Regions from separate parts of the Pseudoduganella sp. UC29_106 genome, predicted to be linked through region 2. Evidence: predicted binding sites of a transcription regulator. Region 2 holds the regulator's gene; each other region holds the start of a gene.

What was found. The regulator sigma-54, encoded in region 2, starts transcription at its own class of promoters, with help from an activator protein. The targets are predictions, from matches to a motif close to TGGCANGNAANCTGCTTT.
Positions count from the first base shown of each region.
Region 1: ACHMW6_RS31070 (flavin monoamine oxidase family protein) is a predicted target of sigma-54. The motif match lies at 2,358-2,375, and genes of this name have one in related genera.
Region 3: ACHMW6_RS16190 (PEP-CTERM sorting domain-containing protein) is a predicted target of sigma-54. The motif match lies at 3,577-3,594, and genes of this name have one in related genera.
Region 4: adh (aldehyde dehydrogenase) is a predicted target of sigma-54. The motif match lies at 2,637-2,654, and genes of this name have one in related genera.

Region 1 covers NZ_CP171977.1:6,233,276-6,238,898, forward strand. The annotation lists gene ACHMW6_RS31060 (RidA family protein) at 1-201, opposite strand, end outside; gene ACHMW6_RS31065 (c-type cytochrome) at 368-754, opposite strand; gene ACHMW6_RS31070 (flavin monoamine oxidase family protein) at 751-2,325, opposite strand; gene ACHMW6_RS31075 (hypothetical protein) at 2,502-4,142, opposite strand; gene ACHMW6_RS31080 (DEAD/DEAH box helicase) at 4,355-5,623, opposite strand, start outside.
Region 2 covers NZ_CP171977.1:6,366,248-6,371,870, reverse strand. The annotation lists partial or broken gene lptA (lipopolysaccharide transport periplasmic protein LptA) at 1-188, shown strand, start outside; gene lptB (LPS export ABC transporter ATP-binding protein) at 360-1,115, shown strand; gene ACHMW6_RS31720 (RNA polymerase factor sigma-54) at 1,124-2,608, shown strand; gene hpf (ribosome hibernation-promoting factor, HPF/YfiA family) at 2,676-3,035, shown strand; partial or broken gene ACHMW6_RS31710 (enoyl-CoA hydratase/isomerase family protein) at 3,103-4,187, shown strand; gene ACHMW6_RS31705 (Lrp/AsnC family transcriptional regulator) at 4,184-4,645, shown strand; gene ACHMW6_RS31700 (VOC family protein) at 4,730-5,107, shown strand; gene ACHMW6_RS31695 (arsinothricin resistance N-acetyltransferase ArsN1 family B) at 5,196-5,623, shown strand, end outside.
Region 3 covers NZ_CP171977.1:3,164,945-3,170,567, reverse strand. The annotation lists gene ACHMW6_RS16200 (S8 family serine peptidase) at 1-335, shown strand, start outside; cyclic di-GMP riboswitch class I at 594-682, shown strand; gene ACHMW6_RS16195 (S8 family serine peptidase) at 787-2,607, shown strand; gene ACHMW6_RS16190 (PEP-CTERM sorting domain-containing protein) at 2,665-3,546, opposite strand; gene ACHMW6_RS16185 (S8 family serine peptidase) at 3,941-5,623, shown strand, end outside.
Region 4 covers NZ_CP171977.1:14,217-19,839, reverse strand. The annotation lists gene ACHMW6_RS00460 (PQQ-dependent methanol/ethanol family dehydrogenase) at 1-625, opposite strand, end outside; gene ACHMW6_RS00455 (DUF779 domain-containing protein) at 655-1,038, opposite strand; gene adh (aldehyde dehydrogenase) at 1,055-2,575, opposite strand; gene ACHMW6_RS00445 (beta-propeller fold lactonase family protein) at 2,726-3,655, opposite strand; gene ACHMW6_RS00440 (TonB-dependent receptor family protein) at 4,116-5,623, shown strand, end outside.

The sequences.
Region 1 (5,623 bases), 130 kb from region 2:
CGAATCGGCCGGGGCGTTCTTGTCAATCACCGGCGGCACCTGGCCGCTGATGAAATGAATGGTTGCACTCGGCGGCAGGGTTACGGCCTGCGCAATCGGGAAGTCCGAGCCGGGGATTTTGTGGCGGACGATGTCCTGGGCGGCGGCGAGGTTGGCGACCAGGGTCAGGGTTGCGGCGGCCAGGATTGCTTTGGTTTGCATGCGGTTTCCTTTGTATTCGATGTTGGTGGCGGCTCTGGCACGGCGGATCAATGATCCGCCCTACGCTTTTCGCGACGCGGTGGGCTGCAATTCGTTCAATTCGTTCAATTGGCCGAGCCACAGCAGCGTAGGGCGGATCGTTTTGATCCGCCGTGCGTGCGGACCGTTAATGTTTGTTCGACATCTGCCCGGCGGCGAACCGCTCGACCTTCAATGCGTCGCGCAGCGATGAAACTTCCTGCTCCGTCAGCGCAGGCGCCTGGTTGCCCCAGGAGCTGCGCACGTAGCTGAGGACTTCGGCGATATCGGCATCCGCCAGCGTGGGCGAGAAATCGGGCATGCCGCCCCGCCCTTTCAGCAGCACGGCTGCCACGTCCGCCGACGGCCCCTGCACGAACTTGCTGCCAGCCAGCGCCGGGAAAGCGCCGGGGATGCCTTTGCCTGTGGCCTGGTGGCAGGCCGCGCAGTTCTTGGCAAAAATCGCCTTGCCGTCGGCGAAGGCGCCGCCGTGGACGATCAGCATTGCTGCGGCGAGAATGGTCCTCAAGGTCATGCGCTTGCCCTTTCATGAATGCGTTCCAGTTGCTGCCAAGCCGATTCGATGGCGCCTGCCTGCCAGCCGCCCAGGTAGCTCAGGTGCTCGCCGGCCAGCATCACCCTGCCCTCGCCCTGCAGCAGCAGCGGGTAGACGGTCTTGCGTTTTTCCTCGCTCCAGTCGGCCCAGCCGCCCAGGTTGTATTGCACGCGGTGCCACGCGACGGAGAACGCGCTTTCGTAGGAGTCGCGGTAGGCCGGGAAGATCTTCTGGCCCGCCTTCACTGCGAACTCGGCGCGTTCGGCCGGGGACAGCGCGCTGATTTCGATGGCCGAGGTCTGGTAGTTGTAGTAGCCCAGCAACACGCCCTTCTTCTTCTGCCAATTGGAGGACGGCAGGGAAATCGTGTTGATGCCCGCCATATCGGTCAGCACATGGCCGCCGTAGATCTGGTCGTCCTCTTCCCAGAAGCGGCGCTTCATCTGCAGGCCGATCTTGCCGACGGGCGCGTAGGCGACGGTGGCAATGGCCTGCTTGAAGTTGTCGGAGAAGTCCGTCTCCACATGGCGCAGCACGGAGAGCGGCAAGGTGCAGAGGCAGTAATCGGCGGTCACGCTGTGCAGCTTGCCGCTGGCGGTGTCCTTGTACTTCACCGTCACGCTGCGCTCCCCGTGCGCAATGGACTGCACTTCCGCCTTGTAGCGGATGGTGCGTCCCACCTGCTTCTCGAAAGCCTTGGCAATGGCATCCATGCCGCCCACCGGCTGGAACATGGTGTTCTGCATCGGGAAGTCCTGCACGGCGCTATAGACATTGCCGATGCGCGAGGACAGCAGCTCCTCGAAGCCGAGCGGGTCGGACAGGCGTCCCGGATTCAGGCCGGCGCCGGGATTGACGGCATAACCGCGGCCGCTGCGGCCCTTGTAGCGCAGATCCACCTGATCCAGCTGGCCCTCGTGCGCCAGGTAGTCGAGCAGTGAGCGCTTGTCGTCCGCGGTCAGATCCTGGTCCAGCATATTGCCCTTGACGGCCTTGGCCAGCAGCTCGGCCACGTGGCCGCGCATGTCGGCCTTGATCTGGGCCGGACGCAGCCGCTGTTTCGCCAGCGGCCCGCCATTTTCCAGATAGACGAAGGAGTGGTCGTTATCGTTGACCATGACTTCCAGCGGTACGTTGAACAGGCGCGTGTAGTACAGCGTTGACTGGTGGTGCAGCGGGATGCGCCAGGGGCCGTGGTTGATGTACTGGCCTTCATCGAATTTGCAGTCCTGCTTCTCGCCGCCCAGCTCCGTCAGCGAAAAGCCCTTGCGCGCAGTCTGGCAGCGGCCGCCAGCGAAATCACGGGCCTCCAGCACCTGCACCGTGTATCCGAGCTTGCCCAGCTCATAGGCCGCCGTCATCCCCGCCAGGCCCGCGCCAAGGATCACCACGCGCTTCCCTTTGCCGTCGCCGACCAGCACCGGCGGCGAATTTACCTTCGATGCGATGCCTATGCCCCATGCATTCATCGCGTTCAGCAAGAGCCCTGTGCCGCCCACCGCCGCCGCGCGGTACAGGAACTGCCTTCGTGTAATCGAGCGTTCTTCCATCTGTCACCTCGTCTGCTATGAATGACAGTGGTAAAGCAATCGTTGTGCCAAAACCCTCTGCGAAACGACTCTATTCGGAAGAAGAAATAAACTGTTTAAACAAAAAGCGCGCCTTGTGGGACAAGGCGCGCTTTATTACGGACCACGACAGTACTTTGTTTTGTGTAAGCTCTTTTTCAGATACTTGCCAATTGCACGGATGGCTGCACCATCGCGATGCGCTCGACCGGACGGCACACATGGAACTGCAGCGGCGCGGCCGCATCCACCAGGTACACCATGCCCTCGCTGGACGGATCGACCGCCACTCGTACGGGCCAGCGGCCGCGCATGCGGGCACGCTCGAACCAGCGCTCATGCTCGGCGCGCGGGCAGCTGAAGTAATTCCCCTGCACGCAGATGCCTTCGGCCGTCACCCATGCCTCGCTGACGGGCAGCAGGCAGCAGCGCACCAGGTCTTCCGGGAACTGCTTGAGCGACGCCCCGCGCTGACGCACGCCCCATTCCCACAGCTGCAGCGGTGCGTGCACGCCGGCGCCGGCCGTGCGGTTGTAGGCCAGCAGGCGGTCCATGACGATGCGACGGAACTCGCTCAGGGTGAGGACGCCATCCAGCTTGCCCAAGCCCGCGCCGTCCGCAGCGGCGCCGAAGCAGCTGCGCAGGAAGGACAACCAGGGCCGGTCCGGCGTTTCATAGTCGGCCACGCAGCGCACGTGGAAATTCGCCAGCAGCGCATCACTGTTCGCACGCAGCATCAACTCGGGCGGCAGCAGCAGGCGTTCCGGCAGGTGCGCGCACGGCCACTCCTGCGGCGTCAGCATGCGGCCGTGGCGGCGCGCCATGCGCTGCTTGTCGGACGCGCAGCTGGCCAGCGCCATCATGGCCTGGCTGAAGCCCGTCGCCTCCATGCTGGCGTAGAAGCCCGTGACCATGCCGCTGAAGACGTCCGTGACCACGTACAGCGTGGGCGAGCCGGCCAGCAGGTTGCGGTCCTGCCCGTGCAGCAGCTGCAGGCCGAACGGCAACACGTCCAGCCGGAAAGCGGCGCCGGGCTGGCCCTGGCGTGCTACGGCCGTCCCTTCAGGCAAGGGCGCCTCCTGCGGCTGCGATGACAGCATGCCATCCTGGTCCAGCCAGTAATTGAACTGGCCGAAGCTGGGCAAGGCGCCGCTGGCTTGCGTGCGGCGCAGGCGGCGCGAGTACTGGTCGGGAGTGCGCTCGCACAGGAAGTCGCGCAGCATCTCGTCATAGCAGGCGCGGCGCGAGAACTGCCTGTTCGACGCTGCATGGCGCGCAGCCGCCAGCCGGAACACCACGCGCATCGCATCGTCCACATTCACGCCGTCCGCGCCGCCATCCTTGCGCGGCCGGCCGCGCTTGACGCCCACCGTGGACGTGCGGCTCTTGCCCCGCCCACCGGAGTTGGCGTAATCCGGCAGCAACGCATTGGGCGTCTGCCCGCGCTGCCAGTAGCGGCGCAGGTAGCGGTAGATGGTGGGATGGGAGATGCCGTGACGGCGCGTGGCTTCCTGCACCAGCTGGCCGCGCCGGCGCGGCTCGTAAATGTCCGGCTCCTGCAGCACCAGGTCGGAGAGCACATTCCAGGCGCGGTCGCGGAGCTGGATGTGCTTGGCCGGCAGCAGCTGCTGGTTCGCGATCACCAGATGCGGGTCGGACTCCAGCCGGCGCACCCGGCCCTTTGCCAGTTCGCTTTCCAGCACCGGCACGCGGTGCAGTTCGACTTCCGCAGCCGCGGAAGCCACGTCGAACACATAGGCGAAACTGCGTGAGACGTCGATCCAGAGTATCCGGACCACCCTGCGCCTTGGCTCGCTGAATTCAAGGAGATCGTTTCGCAATAACATCCGCCACCTTTCGAAAAGAAGGGATAACTGGTGTATGTCATGCAAAATTCAGGCCACGCCCCAATGTCGGGGTCAGACCCCGACATTGGTGGGGTCTGACCCCGACATTTTGGCGGCGAGGCGTTATCCGTGGTGCAAGATTGCACCAGCGATGTGCGAAAAGCTTATTTTTCGCGGCGCGGCTTGCCGGGAACGGGCTTCTTCGGCGGGGTGTGCTTGGCCGATTCAGGCGGCATTTCGTCGGCCTTGCTGATTTTCAGCTGCTGGCCGCCGACCCAGACTTTTTTCAGATGGCGGAAAATCTCGTCCGGCATCCCGTCCGGCATTTCGAGGAAGCTGTGGTCGTCCAGGATCTCGATGCGGCCGATGAAGCGCGCTTCCAGGCCGCTCTCGTTGGCGATGGCGCCAACGATATTGGCCGGCGTGGCGGCGTGCTGGCTGCCCACCTCGATGCGGTAGGCGCGCATCGGCACATCGGGCTGGCCGGTCTTGTCCTTCTTTTTCTTTTTCGGCTTGTCTTCGAAGGCCGGCTCCTCGTCGTCCTCACGCGAAACCAAGGGCGGAACCCTGGTGTCAGGCACGTCGTGCCTGACACCACCTTTTGGCTTCTCGGTTGGCGCGTCGTCGCCGTCGCGGTGGATGCGCAGGAACTGGCCCGCCACGCGCAGGCCGCCGATCACGTCCAGCGTGTCGGGCGGCAGGTCGTCCGGCATGTCGAGGATGGTGTAGTCGTCGAAGATTTCGATGCGGCCGATGTACTTGGAATCGACGCCGCCTTCGTTGGCGATGGCGCCCACGATATTGCCCGGCTTGACGCCGTGGCGGTAACCCACTTCAACGCGATAGGTCTGCATGCCCGCTTCCGCCTCGCGCGGGACACGCTCCTTCTTCGCGCGCTCAGGGCGCTCGGCGCGAGGAGGACGATCCTCACGGAACTCACGCTCGCCGCGTTCAGCGCGTTCGGGACGCGGCGCGCCGTCTTCATGCCAGCCGCGCTCCAGCGACTTGTCCAGCAACAGCGGCTTGCCGCCGCGCGCCATCACGGCCAGGGCCGCGGCAATTTCCGTTGCCGGCACATTGTGTTCGTTCTCGTATTCCTCGATCAGGCCCTGGAAATGTTCCAGCCCGCCGGCGGCCAGCGTTTCGGTGATCTCGTCCTTGAACCTCTGGATGCGCACATCGTTCACCGCCTGCAGCGTCGGCAGCTGCATCGGCGTGACCGGCTGGCGCGTGGTGCGCTCGATCAGCTTCAGCAGGTTGCGCTCGCGCGGCGTGATGAACAGGATCGCTTCGCCGCTGCGGCCCGCGCGGCCGGTGCGGCCGATGCGGTGGGTGTAGCTTTCCGGGTCGTACGGCACGTCGTAATTGACCACGTGGCTGATGCGCTCCACGTCCAGGCCGCGCGCCGCTACGTCGGTGGCGACGAGGATATC
Region 2 (5,623 bases):
TGGTGCTGACGGGCGGCGGCGGCAAGGCCACCTTCCGCCAGAAGCGCGACGGCGAAGGCGACCAGTGGGTGGAAGGCGAGGCTGAACGCATCGAGTACGACGAGAACGTTGAACTGGTGAAGATGTTCAGCAAGGCGAAGATCAAGCGCCTGGAAGGCGCCAAGCCGAGCGACGAAGTCGAAGGCGAATTCATCTCCTATGACAGCCGCAAGGAATTCTTCAGCGTGAAGAACACTTCCACCGGCGAGAGTAAAACAGGGCGGCGGCCGCGGCACGATGGTGATCCAGCCGACGCGCACCGCTCCACCGGCAACGCCGCCGGCCACGACCAACCCAACGCCAGCGGCAGGGAAATAAGCATGGCGGTTTCGACTTGCGAAAGCACCCTGGTCGTCAAGGGCCTGCAAAAGACCTACGGCAAGCGCCAGGTGGTGCATGACGTGTCGCTGCAGGTGGATTGCGGCGAAGTGGTAGGCCTGCTGGGGCCGAACGGCGCGGGCAAGACAACGTCCTTCTACATGATCGTGGGCCTGGTCGCGTCCGACGCAGGCACCATCGATATCGGCGGCGTGGACGTGTCCATGCTGCCCATCCACAAGCGCGCCACCCTGGGCCTGTCCTACCTGCCGCAGGAAGCTTCGGTGTTCCGCAAGCTGACCGTGGAAGAGAATATCCGCGCCGTGCTGGAGATTCAGAACGTGGACGGCAAGCCGATGACCAAGGCGCAGATCGACGAGCGCCTGGAAGCCCTGCTGGCCGACCTGCAGATCGAAAAGCTGCGCGAGAACCAGGCGCTGTCGCTGTCCGGCGGTGAACGCCGCCGCGTGGAAATTGCGCGCGCCCTCGCCACCAACCCCCGCTTCGTGCTGCTGGACGAGCCGTTCGCGGGCGTGGACCCGATTGCCGTGATCGAAATCCAGCGTATCGTACGTTTCCTGAAGGAGCGCAATATCGGTGTGCTGATTACCGACCACAATGTGCGTGAGACGCTCGGTATCTGCGATCGCGCCTACATCATCAACCAGGGTTCGGTGCTGGCTTCGGGCCGCCCGGACGATATTATTGCCGACGAGTCTGTCCGCCGCGTGTATCTCGGCGAACACTTCCGCATGTAAGCAAGGCCATGAAACAGTCACTGCAACTGCGAACCTCGCAACACCTGGCGCTCACACCGCAGCTGCAGCAATCCATCCGCCTGTTGCAGCTCTCGACGCTCGAGCTGCACCAGGAGTTGGAGCAGCTGCTGAGCGACAACCCGCTGCTGGAACGCCTGGATGATCCGCTCGATCATTCGGTGCGCCTGCTGGCGGACGGCGCCATCAACCAGGGCAATGGCTCTGCCGAAGCACCACAAGAGTCCGCGCCGCAAGGCGAGGGCGAATCCGCGCCCAGCGCCGAAGCCGACAGCTATGAAGGCGGTGAAGGCGGCGAAGGCGAGGGCGGCGACATAGGCGATAGCGACTGGAGCGATTCCGGCCGCAACAAGTCGCCGGACGACGAGGACAGCCGCCCGCAATTGGAAGCGAACCACTGCACGCTGCGCGAGCACCTGCTGGAGCAGATGCGCGTGACCGTGGCGGAAGCGCGCGACCGCGCGCTGATGGAAATCATCATCGATGCGCTGGACGAGAACGGCTACCTGGAAGAACCGCTGGAAGAGATCCATGCGCGCCTGCCGGAAGAGCTGGAAGTCGAACTGGAAGAGTTGCGCACGGCCCTGTTGCTGCTGCAGAACTTCGACCCGGTCGGCGTGGGCGCGCGCAATGCGTCCGAATGCCTGGCGCTGCAGATCAAGCGCCTGCCCAATGTGCCCATGGTCACGCGCCGCATGGCGCTGTGCATTGTCGAGAAGCATCTGACCTGGTTTGCCCAGCGCGAGTTCAACAAGCTGAAGAAGGCGCTGGACTGCGACGATGAAGACTTGCGCGAAGCGCAGGCGGTGATTCGCCAGTGCAATCCCCATCCGGGCGCTGAATTTGCGTCAGACGTGTCAGACTATGTCGTGCCGGACGTGATCGTGAAGAAGAGCCGCAATGGCTGGCAGGTCAGCCTGAACAACGACGTCATGCCGCGCCTGCGCGTGAATGCCTTGTACGCGAGCCTGCTCAAGCAGGGCAAGGGCGAATCCCAGATGAGCGCCCAGCTGCAGGAAGCCAAGTGGCTGATCAAGAATATGCGCCAGCGCTTCGACACAATCCTGCGCGTTTCGCAGGCGATAGTAGAAAGACAAAAGAACTTTTTCAGTCATGGCGCAGTGGCCATGAGACCCCTTGTGTTGCGTGAAATAGCTGATACACTGGGACTACACGAGAGCACTATTTCTCGGGTAACAACTCAAAAATACATGCTCACCCCGCATGGCATGTTTGAGTTGAAATATTTCTTTGGAAGCCACGTCGCGACTGAAGCTGGGGGTGAAGCCTCATCGACTGCGATCCGTGCGCTGATCGTGCAATTGACAGGAGCAGAAGACCCGAAAAATCCTTTATCCGACAGTAAGATTGCGGACATGCTGGGAGAACAGGGCATGGTCATAGCGCGACGTACTGTTGCCAAGTACCGAGAAGCATTGAAGATCCCACCAGTAAGTCTCCGCAAGTCTTTGTAGTGCACGGTTCCGCTGCATGCTACAAGCATGTATGAACTTGTAAGCGACATCATCTTTAGGAGTGTGTATGAATCTCACCATCAGTGGACATCATGTCGAAGTGACCCCAGCGATTCGCGAGTACGTGCAGAACAAGCTGGAGCGGATTAAACGCCATTTCGATCAAGTGATTGATATTGCTGTCATCCTGACTGTAGATAACCTCACCGAGAAAGAAAAACGTCAAAAAGCAGAGATTAATCTGCGCATGTCGGGTAAGACTGTGTATGTGGAGAGCCTTTCGCAAGACCTTTATGCCGCCATCGATACGCTGATCGACAAACTGGATCGCCAGGTCATGAAGCACAAGGACCGCGTGCAGAACCATAACCACGAAGCGATCAAGCATCTGCCGGACACTTACGAAGCACCAGTCACCGCTATGTAAAGGACACGCGGGACTCATCAACAAAGGGCGCATCTGGCGCCCTTTTTGCAACCTCACCCTGAGAACAATGAGCGAATACGTCATCACCCACATCAGCAACAGCACCGGCTTCATCACCCTCGACCGCCCCAAGGCACTCAACTCCCTCTCCCTCGACATGGTGCGCGCCATCACGCGTGCGCTGCTGGCCTGGCGCGGCGATGCGTCCGTGGCGGCGGTGGTGATCCGCAGCAGCAGCGGCAAAGCCTTGTGCGCGGGCGGTGATATCCGTTTCTTCCATGAAGTGGGCCACAGCTCGCCCAGGGCAACAGCGCGCTGCTTGAGGATTTCTTCACCGAGGAATACGGGCTAAATCATTTAATTCATTTCTACAACAAACCGTATATTGCCCTGATGGATGGGGTGGTGATGGGAGGCGGCATGGGCATCTCGCAGGGCGGGCCGGGCTGCGGCGTGCGCATTGTCAGCGGCCGTACGAAGTTGGCGATGCCGGAAGTCAATATCGGCTTGTTCCCGGACGTGGGCGGCAGCCATTTCCTGTCCCATGCGCCGGGCAGCCTGGGCATGTGGCTGGGCCTGACCGGCCTGACCGTGGGCGCCGCCGACGCGCTCTATCTCGGCCTGGCCGACCATTTCGTGCCGGAAGCCGAATGGCGTACGCTGGGCGCGCTGATCGACGCGTCCCCCGCCGCTGCGCTGCCCGCCGAAATTGCCGCCTTCGCAGCGCCGATGCGCGAGCTGGCCGGTGCCGGCGAGCTGGAAGCTCAGCGCGCCCTGATCGACCGCCACTTCTCGGCCGGCAGCGTGGACGCCATCATGGACTCGCTGCGCACCGATGCCGACCCGTTCGCGAAGAAGTCGCTGAACGCCATGGAGCAGCGCTCGCCGCTGATGATGTGCGTCACCCACGAACTGCTGCGCCGCGGCGCGTCGCTGGACGTGGCCGACTGCCTGCGGATGGAGCGCAACCTGGTGCGCCGCAACTTCGAGCATGGCGAAATCCTGGAAGGCGTACGCGCCCTGGTCATCGACAAGGACAATGCCCCACGCTGGAATCCGCCCACGCTGGATGGCGTCACGCCCGCAATGGTGGAGCACTTCTTCGAACCCTGCTGGCCGGACTACGCCCACCCGCTGCGCCTCCTCGCATGAAGGAGCTGGACCGCATCGACCGCGCCATCCTCAACATCCTGCAGGACGACGCGGCTACCCCCTTGCGCGAGATCGCGGAGCGCGTGCATTCGTCGGTGGCGACCTGCCAGCGCCGCATCGCACAGTTGCGCGCGTCCGGCGTGCTGCTGAAGGATGTGGCGCTGGTGGACCGCGTGCAGGCGGGGCGTCCGCTGACGGTGTTCGTGTCCGTGGAGCTGGACCACCAGAACAGCGCCATCCTGCAGCAGTTCGAGGCGCAGATGCGGCGGGAGTCGGATGTGATGTCCTGCTACGAGGTGGCGGGCGAATTCGACTTCATGCTGATCGTGACGGCGGCTTCGATGGAGGCTTATCACGAGTTCACGCGGCGCGTGTTCACGTCGAATAACAACGTGATCAACGTGAAGAGCCTGTTCGCCATGAATTGCTCGAAGTTCGAGACCAAGCTCACGCTGTGAGAAAATTTCCCATTCGCTGCCTTTAAATTGCGAAATCGTTCCACGGCCCGTCCGTAAGATGTGCTCTCCCACACAAGGAGAAGCATGATGATCGACCACGTATCCATCGGCACCCGCGACCTGCAGCGTGCGCTGGACTTCTACACTGCCTGCCTCGCCCCGCTCGGCTACACCGTGCAGCATCAGGACGGTACCCAGGCCATCTTCGGCGCCGACGGCCACTGGGGTTTCGCCATCTATCCCGCGCAGGATGACAGCCCTTTACCCGGCCATCGCGCGCACATTGCGTTTGCCGCGCCGTCGGCGGAAGCCGCGCAAGCCTTCCATGCCCGCGCCACCGAACTGGGCGCTCGGACCTTGCGCCAGCCGGGCCTGCGTCCCGACATCAACGAACGTTACTACGGCACCATGATCACCGATCCTGACCAGCATACGATCGAAGTGGTGCACTGGCTGGGCTGATCGCACCGCTATGGTGCGGCGGACGCCGCTATTCTCTGGCGCGCTACTTGCTCATTCATCGTGGTCATTAACTTTTATCGAAGCGGACATGACCACGATACGCGCAGCCCACCCGGCCGATGCAGCAGCCATCGCAGGCATCTACAACCATTACGTCACGCATTCCACCATCACCTTTGAAGAGATCGAAGTCACCAGCGCCGAAATTGCGCGCCGGATCGATCATGTGATCACAGCCGGCCTGCCCTGGCTGGTGCTGGAAGACCGCGACGAGATTCTCGGCTATGCCTATGCGACCAAATGGAAGGAGCGCTCGGCTTACCGGCGTTCGGTGGAGAGTTCCATTTACCTCAAGCCCTGCGCTATCGGCAACGGCCATGCGCGAAGGCTTTACGCCCGTTTGCTCGAACTGCTGACCCAGTGCGGCATCCACCTGGTGATCGGCGGCGTGGCGCAGCCAAACGAGGCCAGCATGGCCCTGCACCAGAAGATGGGGTTCGAGCCAGTCGGCAGCTT
Region 3 (5,623 bases), 3.2 Mb from region 2:
CCTCGACCCCGGTCTCGGTGAACGTCTCCAACACCGTTGCTGCGCCGGTCGTTGACACCGCCGCGCCGGCACTGGCCATCACCAATCCGACCAACGGCGGCACGGTCACCGGCAATGTATCCATCGTCCTGAACGCTTCGGACAACAGCGGCGCAGCAGGGATTTCGATGTCCCTCTACATCGACGGCGCCCTGAAGGCCAGCGGCAACGGTTCCTCGATGAGCTACTCCTGGAATGCCAAGAAGGCCGGCAGCGGCGTCCACACCATCCAGGCTGTGGCACGCGACAAGGCGGGTAATACCACTAATACCCAAGTGCAAGTGAATAGCCGCTGAGATAATAGCTCTTGCTAAATAAAAAGCCAGGTTAAATACCTGGCTTTTATTTTGAGTATTATTGTTACTTGCATTAGAAAAGTTGCTATGCATAATTGATGTAAGTTATTGTAAGGCATTGTATACGTTCAATGTTTCGCCCAGTAAAATTACGCCAACCAACTTTGCATAGTGATCAGACTAATGTGCAACAACAGAAAAATTAATTAAAGATTGCGGTTGCCAGCCGTAAATTCCTTAATTAATATCTGGGCAGAAATCTGACAAAGGCAAACCATGCGAAAGCATGGGTCGCAAAGTCTACGGTCTAAAGGGGCTCCGGTCCCTATGACGGCAGGACTGCCAGATGCAACTCATCGGGGACACCCGAGGAGATGTCTTCTTCACGCGGGTCGCAAGACCTGGCGCGGCAGTCCGCTTTTCTGTAACTTCGAAAACTGGACTACCATCTATGAAGAATCGTTCCATTGCAGCATCCTCCCTCGTCTCCCAAACCTCCCTCACCGTTTTCGCCGTAGCCGCCGCCTTCGTTGCATTGGCTCCGTCGGCTTATGCCGCAAAACCGGACGCTGATGGCAGTTTCGCCCGCGGCCGCATCCTGGTTGAGCCGCGCGCCGGCCTGACCGAAGAAAACTTCGACAAAGTTCTGAAAACCAAAGGCGGTAAGCGCCGCAAGCTGGGCCAGAGCAACCTGCACATCGTCGACCTGCCTGCCGGCGCTTCGGAACAGGAAGTTGTGGAACAGCTCAAGAACGACCCCAACTTCAAATACGCTGAACTGGACAAGCGCGTTCCGATCGCCACCACCACCAACGACCCTTACCTGGGCAGCGAGTGGCACATCAGCAAGATCGGCGCCGACGTGGCCTGGGACAAATCCCAGGGTAGCGGCGTGACCATCGCGATCCTGGACTCCGGCGTGGACGGCTCCCACCCTGACCTGGCCCCGCACATGGTGCCCGGCTACAACATCTACGACAACAACACCAACACCGCCGACGTCTGCGGCCACGGTACCAAGGTCGCCGGCACGGCTGCAGCAGCTGCCAACAATGGCGCCGGCGTGGCCGGCGTGGCTGGCCAGGCCAAGATCATGCCGGTGCGTATTGCCTATGTCGACCCGACCTACGGCTGCTACGCTTACTTCTCGACCATCGCCAGCGGCATCACCTGGGCCGCCGATCACGGCGCCCGTATCGTCAACGTCAGCTACGCTGCAATGCCGACCAGCTCGGCCATCATCAGCGCGGCCAACTACCTGAAGAGCAAGGGCGGCCTGATGTTCGCTTCGGCCGGCAATTCGAATATCGACGAAGGCTTCACGCCGACCACCAGCATGATCATGGTGTCCGCGACCGACAGCACCGACGCCAAGGCCGGCTTCTCCAGCTACGGCAACTACGTGTCCCTGTCCGCTCCGGGCGCCGGCATCTACACCACCGTACAGGGTGGCGGCTACGGCGGCGTCAACGGCACCTCGTTCTCCGCCCCCGTGGCAGCCGGCGTGGCGGCCCTGATGATGGCCGCCAATCCGTCGCTGAGCAATGCCAAGATCGAAAGCCTGATGTACTCGACCGCCGTGGATCTCGGCGCCGCCGGCCGCGACCCCTACTTCGGCTATGGCCGCGTGAACGCCGCTGCTGCCGTACAAGCAGCCGCCGGCTCGTCCACCACTCCGGCTCCGGACACCACCGCCCCGACCGTGGCAATCACTTCGCCATCGGCCAACGGCACCGTTTCCGGCTCCGTGGCGGTCAACGTCAACGCAGCGGACAACGTGGGCGTGGCTCGCGTCGATCTGAAGGTCAACAGCACCGTCGTCGCCACCGACAGCTCGGCGCCGTTTGCCTTCGCATGGGATTCCAACGGCGTAGCCAATGGTCTGGCGACCCTGACTGCAGTTGCATACGACGCTGCGGGCAACGTGACATCGTCGACGCCAGTATCCGTGAACGTCGCTAACACCGTCACTGCTCCAATTCCAGCCGTCGACACTACGCCACCATCGGTCAAGATCACCAATCCATCGAATGGCAACACGGTGCGTGGCAATGTGAACGTGACTGTGAACGCAACTGACAACAGCGGCAATTCCGGCATCTCCCTGCAGCTGTATGTGGATGGCGCCCTGAAAGCATCGGGTTCCGGCTCCAGCCTGTCGTACAGCTGGAATACGAAGAAGTCCGGCAGCGGAGGCCACTCGATCCAGGCAGTTGCGAAAGATCCTGCTGGCAACACTTCCACCACTACGGTGAACGTGTCGAGCAGGTAAGCTTCAAGCAATAAAAAAACCGGCAGCCAAGGCTGCCGGTTTTTTATTGACCTGCGGTCAGAACAAATGCCGGCGCCTGTAGGCCAGGCCGAACAGGCCGGCTCCCAGCAGCGCGAGAGTTCCTGGCTCGGGCGTTTCCAGCGGTGGCGTGCCGCAGGGGTTGCCCGGGGACGGAACGCAAGGATTGTCCAGCGGACCACCTTTCAGGTAGGTCCATTCTTCATAGCCGTCGTTATTCGGCCATACTTGACCAAAGCGTGAGTAAAGGTAAATATACGCGCCATTCCTTTCGGCAAGGGTATCGAACAACATGCCGCCTGCAGTAAACGCGGCATTCAGTAACGCAACGGGGATGTCTACCGTCATATCGCCGCTACCGCTGCCGCTATTAAGTGAGAAGTCAAGATCGACCCGATTATTCTGGCTGCCAGAATCCATCTGGTACACAAGGAAGCTGTTGAGCGGGTTGAGCAGCGTACCTTGATTCATAGTCGGCGTGAGCGACTGATTCGGGTTAGTCGAAATGTAGATTTGCAATTCATCCAGGCTCAGCTTGGGATTGGCTCCGGTCTGGTTGATGTCAAGCAGGAACCGCATCACTTCGCCACCCGGAACCCCGGGAGTGGTGTCGATCAGGCCGACTTGCCCGACCGTAATTTCATGGTTATAGGTATCGGTGCCGTCGTTATTATAGGTGCCCGAAACCGTGGTGTTATAGCCTTGCACGACCGTCGCACTCGCGTCGCGCACACGCACGAATGACTTTATCACCCCACTGCCGGTTGGTTGCGCGGGCACTTGCTTATAAAAAGCGGTACCGAGCGTGCCCGACGCGCCCGCACTTGTCAGGTCCAATGCCAGATCTGCATGCGCGCTCATGCTGAACAGCATTCCTATTGCTCCAGCGATAGTTCCCAGCTTCCTTTTAAATGTCTTCATGACATCCCCATTTTTTGTCTGCAAAAATATAATGCATAAAATATGCCTAAACCTCTAATCAACGTGTAATCAATTAGTTACAGCTATCCTTTTGCATGCGCAGTCAGCAGTTGTAAGAAAATTCGACATTATGGGTTTTAAATCAATGACATAGGCATGCCATAGAGCCAGTTAAATTAATATTGAGAACTAAGCGATGCACAAGAAACAATGTAGTAAAAAATGGCAACAGATGGTTTATGTGTTCAGTTCATTTTTTAACTCAGCAATAAAGTTGCAAAACGTCCAGGATAATAAGCCACATATTTTCTGTTCAAAAGAAATTTTGATTACTCCTCAAAAAGTGCTCCATTAAGATCACTTGAGTTATCTCATCACCGCGTTGAAAGACTCAATGACCAAGCAATCTGCAATCTCCCTGCCCCGCAACACCCTCATCACCGCATCCTTTTTCGCTGTCGCCGCTGCCCTGAGCGCGATGGCGCCGGCAGCGCACGCCAAGCATGGCGCCGCTGACGAAGACCTGGCCGACGGCGAATTCGCCCGCGGCCGCATCCTGGTCATCCCTCGCGAGGGTGTGACCTCGGCCAATTTCGATAACGCTATCCGTCCGCATGGCGGCAAGCGCCGCAAGATGGGCCAGAGCAATATCAACATCGTGGACATCGCTTCCGGCAATGAAAAAGCCGTGCTGGCCGCCCTGCGCAAGAATCCTGACTTCAAGGCCGTGGAACTGGACCGCAAGGTCTTGCTGACCGCTGTGCCGAACGACCCCTACTACGGCAGCGAATGGCACCTCGCCAAGATCGGCGCCAACCTCGCGTGGGACAAGGCCCAGGGCGCTGGCGTCACCATCGCCATCCTGGATAGCGGCGTGGACCCGACCCACCCCGACCTGGCTTCGCGCCTGGTACCGGGCTGGAACGTCTACAACAATAATGCGGACACCAGCGACGTCTGCGGCCATGGCACCGCCGTCGCCGGCACCGCTGCTGCCGCCATGAACAATGGCGCCGGCGTGGCGGGCGTGGCCGGACAGGCCAGGATCATGCCGCTGCGTATCGCGTACAAGGACGCTGCCACCGGCAGCTGCTATGCCTACTTCTCGACCATGGCCAGCGCCGTGACTTATGCAGCCGACCACGGGGCGCGCGTAGCCAATATCAGCTACGCCAGCGTGCCGACCAGCGCCGCCGTGCAGAGCGCCGCGCAATACCTGCGCAGCAAGGGCGGCCTGTTATTCGTCTCGGCTGGCAACTCCAACCGCGACGAAGGTTTCACGCCGACCACGACGATGATCGCCGTGTCCGCGACCGACAGCGCCGACAACCGCTCCAGCTTCTCCAGCTATGGCAGCTTCGTTTCCCTGTCCGCACCGGGTTCTGGGATCTATTCGACCGTCAACGGCGGCTCTTACGGCGGCTGGAACGGCACTTCCTTCGCGAGCCCCGTGGCTGCAGGCGTTGCCGCGCTGATGATGTCCGCCAATCCGTCTCTGGACGCGAACAAGATCGAAAGCCTGCTCTTCTCGACCGCCACCGACCTGGGCTCGCCCGGCCGTGACATCTACTTCGGCTACGGCCGTGTGAATGCCGCCGCTGCCGTGAACGCCGCGATTGCCGCAAGCACGCCAGTGGACACGACCGCGCCGACCGTAGCAATCGCTTCCCCGGCCGCCAGCAGCACGGTTTCCGGCACCGCCACGGTCAACGTGAACGCCGCCGACAACGTGGGCGTGGCCCGCGTGGAGCTGAAAGTGAACAGCACCGTGGTCGCGACCGACACCGCGGCACCGTATTCCTTCTCCTGGGATACCAAGGGCGTTGCAAATGGGCTGGTGTCGCTGACCGCCGTGGCGTACGACGCTGCCGGCAACGTGGCTTCGTCCACGCCAGTGTCGGTGAATGTGGCAAACGCAACACCTGCCCCGGCGCCAGCCCCGGTAAACGATACAATCGTGCCAGTGGTCAAGATCACCAACCCGGTCGGCGGCCAGGTCAGCGGTCTGGTCAACGTAAAGGTTGAGGCATCCGACAATATGGGCCCGGCCGGCATTAAAATTCAGCTGTATGTTGAC
Region 4 (5,623 bases), 950 kb from region 2:
GCATCCACAGCAGCTCGCCCGTTTTCGGATTGCGCGCTTCAACGCGGCCAACCACGCCGAACTCACCGCCGGATACGCCGGTGAGCAGGATACCCTTGGCAATCAGGGGCGCCGCGGTCATCGAATAGCCAGCGGCGTAGTCGTCGACCTTCTCCTTCCACACGACCTTGCCGGTATCCTGGTCCAGCGCGACCAGGTAGGCATCCAGCGTGCCGAAGATGACGAGATTGTCGTACAGCGCAGCGCCGCGGTTGATCACGTCGCAGCAGGGCATAATGCCGTCCGGCAGGCGGTGCTCATACTTCCACAGCTTGTTGCCCGTCTTGAGGTCGATCGCGAACAGGCGCGAATACGAGGCGGTGACGAACATCTTGCCGTTGTAGATGACCGGCTGCGATTCCTGGCCGCGCTGCTTCTCGCCGCCGAAGGAGAAGGACCACGCGGGCACCAGCTTTCCAACGGTCTTCGTGTTGATCTGCGTGAGCGTCGAATGGCGCTGGCCCTCCGATCCCATGCCGGAGGACAGTACACTGCTCGTGTCCCTGGCCGCATTATCGAGCATCGTGGTGGTCACGCTGCCGCTGCCTGCCTGGGCCAGTGCGGTGGCGCCAAGCAGCAATCCCATGGTGATGTATTTCACGGTTGTCTCCTTTGTTATCGTTTGATCTGGCGCGAGGCCTGCAAGGCGTCGCACTCTGCGTCACTGAATAGGCGGGAACGGAGCAGGAAGCGCTTGCCGCTGCCGTTTTCGAGCGAGAACATGCCGCCATTGCCCGGCACCACATCGATGATCAGCTGCGTGTGTTCCCAGTACTCGTACTGCTCCAGGCCGATGAAGAACGGTGCGCCGCCCAGGTTGCCCAGGTAGACGTCCGTTTCGCTGACATTGAACTCACTCGCCGGATAGCACATCGGCGCGCTGCCGTCGCAGCAGCCGCCGGACTGGAAGAACATGATCGGGCCGTGTCGCTGATGCAGCGCGGCGATCAGTTCCAGCGCTTCGTCGGTCGCTGTGACGCGGGCAATGGCGTTATCCATACTCCGTCTCCCAAGGTTAGAAGAAGCCCAGTGCGTTGGGGTTGTAGCTGACCAGCAGGTTCTTGGTCTGCTGATAGTGTTCGAGCATCATCTTGTGATTCTCACGGCCGATGCCGGACTGCTTGTAGCCGCCGAAGGCTGCGTGAGCCGGGTACAGGTGATAGCAGTTGGTCCACACGCGGCCGGCCTGGATGCCACGGCCGACGCGGAAGGCGCGGCTGCCGTCGCGCGTCCAAACGCCGGCGCCCAGTCCGTACAACGTGTCGTTGGCGATGCGCAGAGCATCTTCTTCATCCTTGAAGGTGGTCACGGAGACGACCGGGCCGAAGATCTCTTCCTGGAAGATGCGCATCTTGTTGTCGCCCTTGAAGACGGTGGGGCGCACGTAGTAGCCGCCTTCCATATCGCCCGACTGGATGGTGCGTTCGCCGCCGGCCAGCAACTGCGCGCCTTCCTGGCGGCCGATATCCATATAGGACAGGATCTTTTCCAGCTGTTCCTGCGAAGCCTGGGCGCCGATCATGGTGGAAGAATCCAGCGGATTGCCCTGGCGGATGGCAGCCACGCGGGCCAGCGCGCGCTCGATGAACTTCTCGTAGATCGATTCCTGCACCAGCACGCGCGACGGGCAGGTGCAGACCTCGCCCTGGTTCAGCGCGAACATGGCGAAGCCTTCCAGGCACTTGTCGAAGAAGGCATCGTCCGCGTCCATCACATCCTCGAAGAAGATGTTGGGCGACTTGCCGCCCAGTTCCAGCGTGACGGGAATCAGGTTCTGCGCCGCATAGCCCATGATCAGACGGCCGGTGCCGGTTTCACCGGTGAAAGCGATCTTGGCGATGCGCTTGCTGGAGGCCAGAGGCTTGCCCGCCTCCAGGCCAAAGCCGTTAACCACATTCAGCACACCCGGCGGCAGCAGATCCGCGATCACCTCCAGCAGGACCATGATGGAAGCGGGCGTCTGCTCGGCGGGTTTCAGCACCACGCAATTGCCGGCGGCCAGTGCTGGCGCCAGCTTCCAGACGGCCATCAGGATGGGGAAGTTCCAGGGGATGATCTGGCCGACGACGCCCAGCGGCTCGTGGAAGTGGTAGGCGTAGGTTTGCGCATCGATCTGCGCGACCGAGCCTTCCTGGGCGCGGATGCAACCGGCGAAGTAGCGGAAATGGTCGATGGCCAGCGGGATGTCGGCAGCCATCGTTTCGCGGATAGGCTTGCCGTTGTCGATGGTTTCGGCCGTGGCGATCAGGCTCAGATTCTGCTCCATGCGGTCGGCCATCTTGTTCAGGATGTTGGCGCGCTCGGTCTGCGAGGTCTTGCCCCAGGCCTCCTTCGCGGCGTGGGCGGCATCCAGCGCCAGCTCGACATCTTCCGCGGTGGAGCGGGCAACTTCACAGAACGGCAGGCCGGTGATCGGAGTGATGTTGGCGAAGTACTCTCCCTTCACCGGCGGCACGAATTTGCCGCCAATGTAGTTGTCGTAACGCTTCTTGAAGGGATTGGCCACGCCCAGTTTGCTGATGTCCGCGAGATTCATGTCGTCCTCTATTCAGTGTGTTGTGGGGACCGCCCCGGTGCGAAGCGGCACGCTTGTGTATTCCGCAATTGCCGTGCCAGCGCATCCGGCGGGGGAAATCGTGCTGACCGGCGCTCCATATGTTCCAAACTTGAACACCTGTTGCTCCACTCAACGGATCACTACGCCCCAGGGCAGTTCGCCCACGGGGATATCGGCCACCTTCTTTGCGCTGGCCGTGTCGATCACCGAAACATTGTTGGAGCGGCCGTTGGCCACATACAGCTTGCCGCCGTCCGGCGTGAGGGCCATGTTCCAGGGCCGCTTGCCGACCGGGATCGTGGCGCTGACGGCGTTGCGGGCGGTATCGATCTGCATCACGGTGCCGTCCATGCCGTTCGAGACATAGACGCTGCGGCCGTCCGGATGCACGGCGATGCCGTTGGCATTCTTCCCGGCCGGTATGGCCGCAAGCGTGCGCAGTGAGGCCGTGTCGATTACATAGACGGTGTTCACCAGTTCACAGGCTACGTAGGCGCGCCTGGCGTCCGGCGAGAAGCCGATGCCCCGGGGACGCAGGCCCACGGCCACGGAGCCGGTCTGCTTGTGGCGCCCGACATCGATCACGTCCACCTGCTCGGCTTCCTCGGCGCTCACATAGAGGTAGCGGCTGTCCGGGCTGAAGACGGCGTGCTCCGGGTTGCGGCCCTTGACGGGGATGTCCGCCAGTTTGGCGTGGGTCACGGCATCGAACAGCGTCACGCTGTTGTTCTCCTCCACGGCCACCGCCACCAGCTTGCCGTCCGGCGAAACGCTGACGCCTTCGGGCGAGCGGCCCAGCGCCAGCGCTTCGGTGACGCCGCTGCTGCTGTCGATGGCGAGCAAAACGCTGCTGGCGGCGTCGGTGACGAAGATCTGGCGGCCCCGCTCATCGCTGGCGATGCCGCGCGGGCGCTTGCCGGCGGCGATCTGGCGTACGACGGTGTCGCTGGCCGTGTCGATCACGCTGATCGTGCCGGACTTCTCATTGGGTACATAGGCGAATGGCGCTGCGGCGGCGGCGCCCATGGCGCACAGCGCCAGGCACAGGATTGCTTTCATGGTGTCTCCTTGGTATGGTGTTGGCCCGCTATACGATGCAATCCATATGCCAGCACGGGGGCGGCCCGCGCACGGCATGGCAGGTATATTGCTTACTGTGGTGAAAAACCACATCGAGGAGAGTTCAACATGCAGCGCCCGATCCGCCTGAACGTCATCGCCGGTCTGATTGCCGGACTGTTCGTCCCCACCCTGGCCTGTGCGGGGCCGGAGGGCGATGCCATTGCCGACGTGGTCGTCGTCAGCGGCAGCCGCATCGAGCATGCCAGCTTCGACCTGCCGGCCGCAGTCGATGTGCTGGACGCGGCGCGCATCCGCGACGGCCAGGTGCGCGTGAATGCGTCCGAAGCGCTGGCCGCGGTGCCGGGCGTGGTGGCGCAAAACCGTCAGAACTATGCGCAGGACCTGCAAATCTCCTCGCGCCGGCTTCGGCGCCCGCTCGGCCTTTGGCGTGCGCGGCGTGCGACTGATCGCGGATGGCATCCCGGCCAGCATGCCGGACGGCCAGGGCCAGGCCGCCACCTTCAACCTGGACATGGCCGAACGCATCGAAGTCCTGCGCGGCCCCTATTCCGCCATCTACGGCAACCATTCCGGCGGCGTGATCCAGCTGTTCACGCGCGAAGGCGAAGGTGCGCCGAGCGTGGAGGCGGGCTTCTCCGCCGGTAGCGATGGTCTGCGCAAGACGGACCTGAACGCGCAAGGCAGCGCGGCCGGCGTCGGCTATGTGCTGGATGCCTCCCGCTTCGAGACGGACGGCTATCGCGACCACAGCGCGGCGCGGCGCGACCAGGGAATGGCAAAGATCACCGTGCGTCCCGGTGCGGACAGCAAACTCACCGTGGTCGCGAGCGGCCTGCGCCAGAAGGATACGCTAGACCCGCTAGGCGTGACCTGGGCCACCTTCCAGCGCGATCCGCGCGCCGGCGAGATCGATGCGACCGATACGCAAACGCCGAAGCGCACGCTGGCCGAGCGCTACAACACGCGCAAGAGCATCGACCACCAGCAGGCCGGCGCCAGCTGGGACCAGCGCTTCGGCGACAGCCGCCTGCACCTGAGCGTGTGGGGCGGCAATCGCCAGGTCATCCAGTTCCAGTCCTTCTCCAAGGCCTTCCAGGCTCCGTCCAGCCACTCCGGCGGCGTGGTGGACTTCGACCGCGATTTCTATGGGGCGGACCTGAACTGGCAGGATGTGCGCCCGCTTGCCGGCGGCAAGCTGACCACGACGGCCGGCGTCGAATATGGCCGCTCCAGCGACGACCGCAAAGGGTACGAGAACTTCATCGGCAATGTGTTCGGTGTACAGGGCAAGCTGCGGCGCGATGAGCAGGATGTGGTGTCCAACTCCGATCCCTATCTGCAGACGGAATGGGCGGGCGAGCGCTGGCAGTTCACGGCCGGGCTGCGGCATTCGCGCCTGCGCGTGTCCGTGGACGACCGCTTCCTCTCCAACGGCAACGACAGCGGCTCCCTGCACTACAGCCGCAGCACGCCGCTGTTGGGCGCTCTCTATAAGTTGACGCCAACGCTGAATCTCTACGCCAGCGCGGCGCGCGGCTTCGAGGCGCCGACCTTGAATGAGCTGTTCTACTCCGGCGCGGGTGCGGGCTTCAATTTCAACCTGCGTCCGGCCCGCAGCACGCACTTGGAAACGGGCGTGAAGGCGCAGATGGGCGGCACCCGCGTGGACGTGGCGCTGTTCCAGGTGCGCACCAGCGATGAACTGGTAGTCGACGCTTCGAGCGGCGGCCGCACCAGCTACCGCAACGCGAGCAAGACGCTGCGCCAGGGCGGGGAACTGTCCCTGAGCAGCCAACTGGGCGCGGGCTTCAGCGGCCGGCTGGCGCTCACCGTGCTGCGCGCGACCTATGACCAGGCTTTCGGCAATGTCCGCGAGGGTGCGCGCCTGCCGGGCGTGCCGCGCGCGAACCTGTTCGGCGAGCTGGCTTGGAGGTCCGCCGGCGA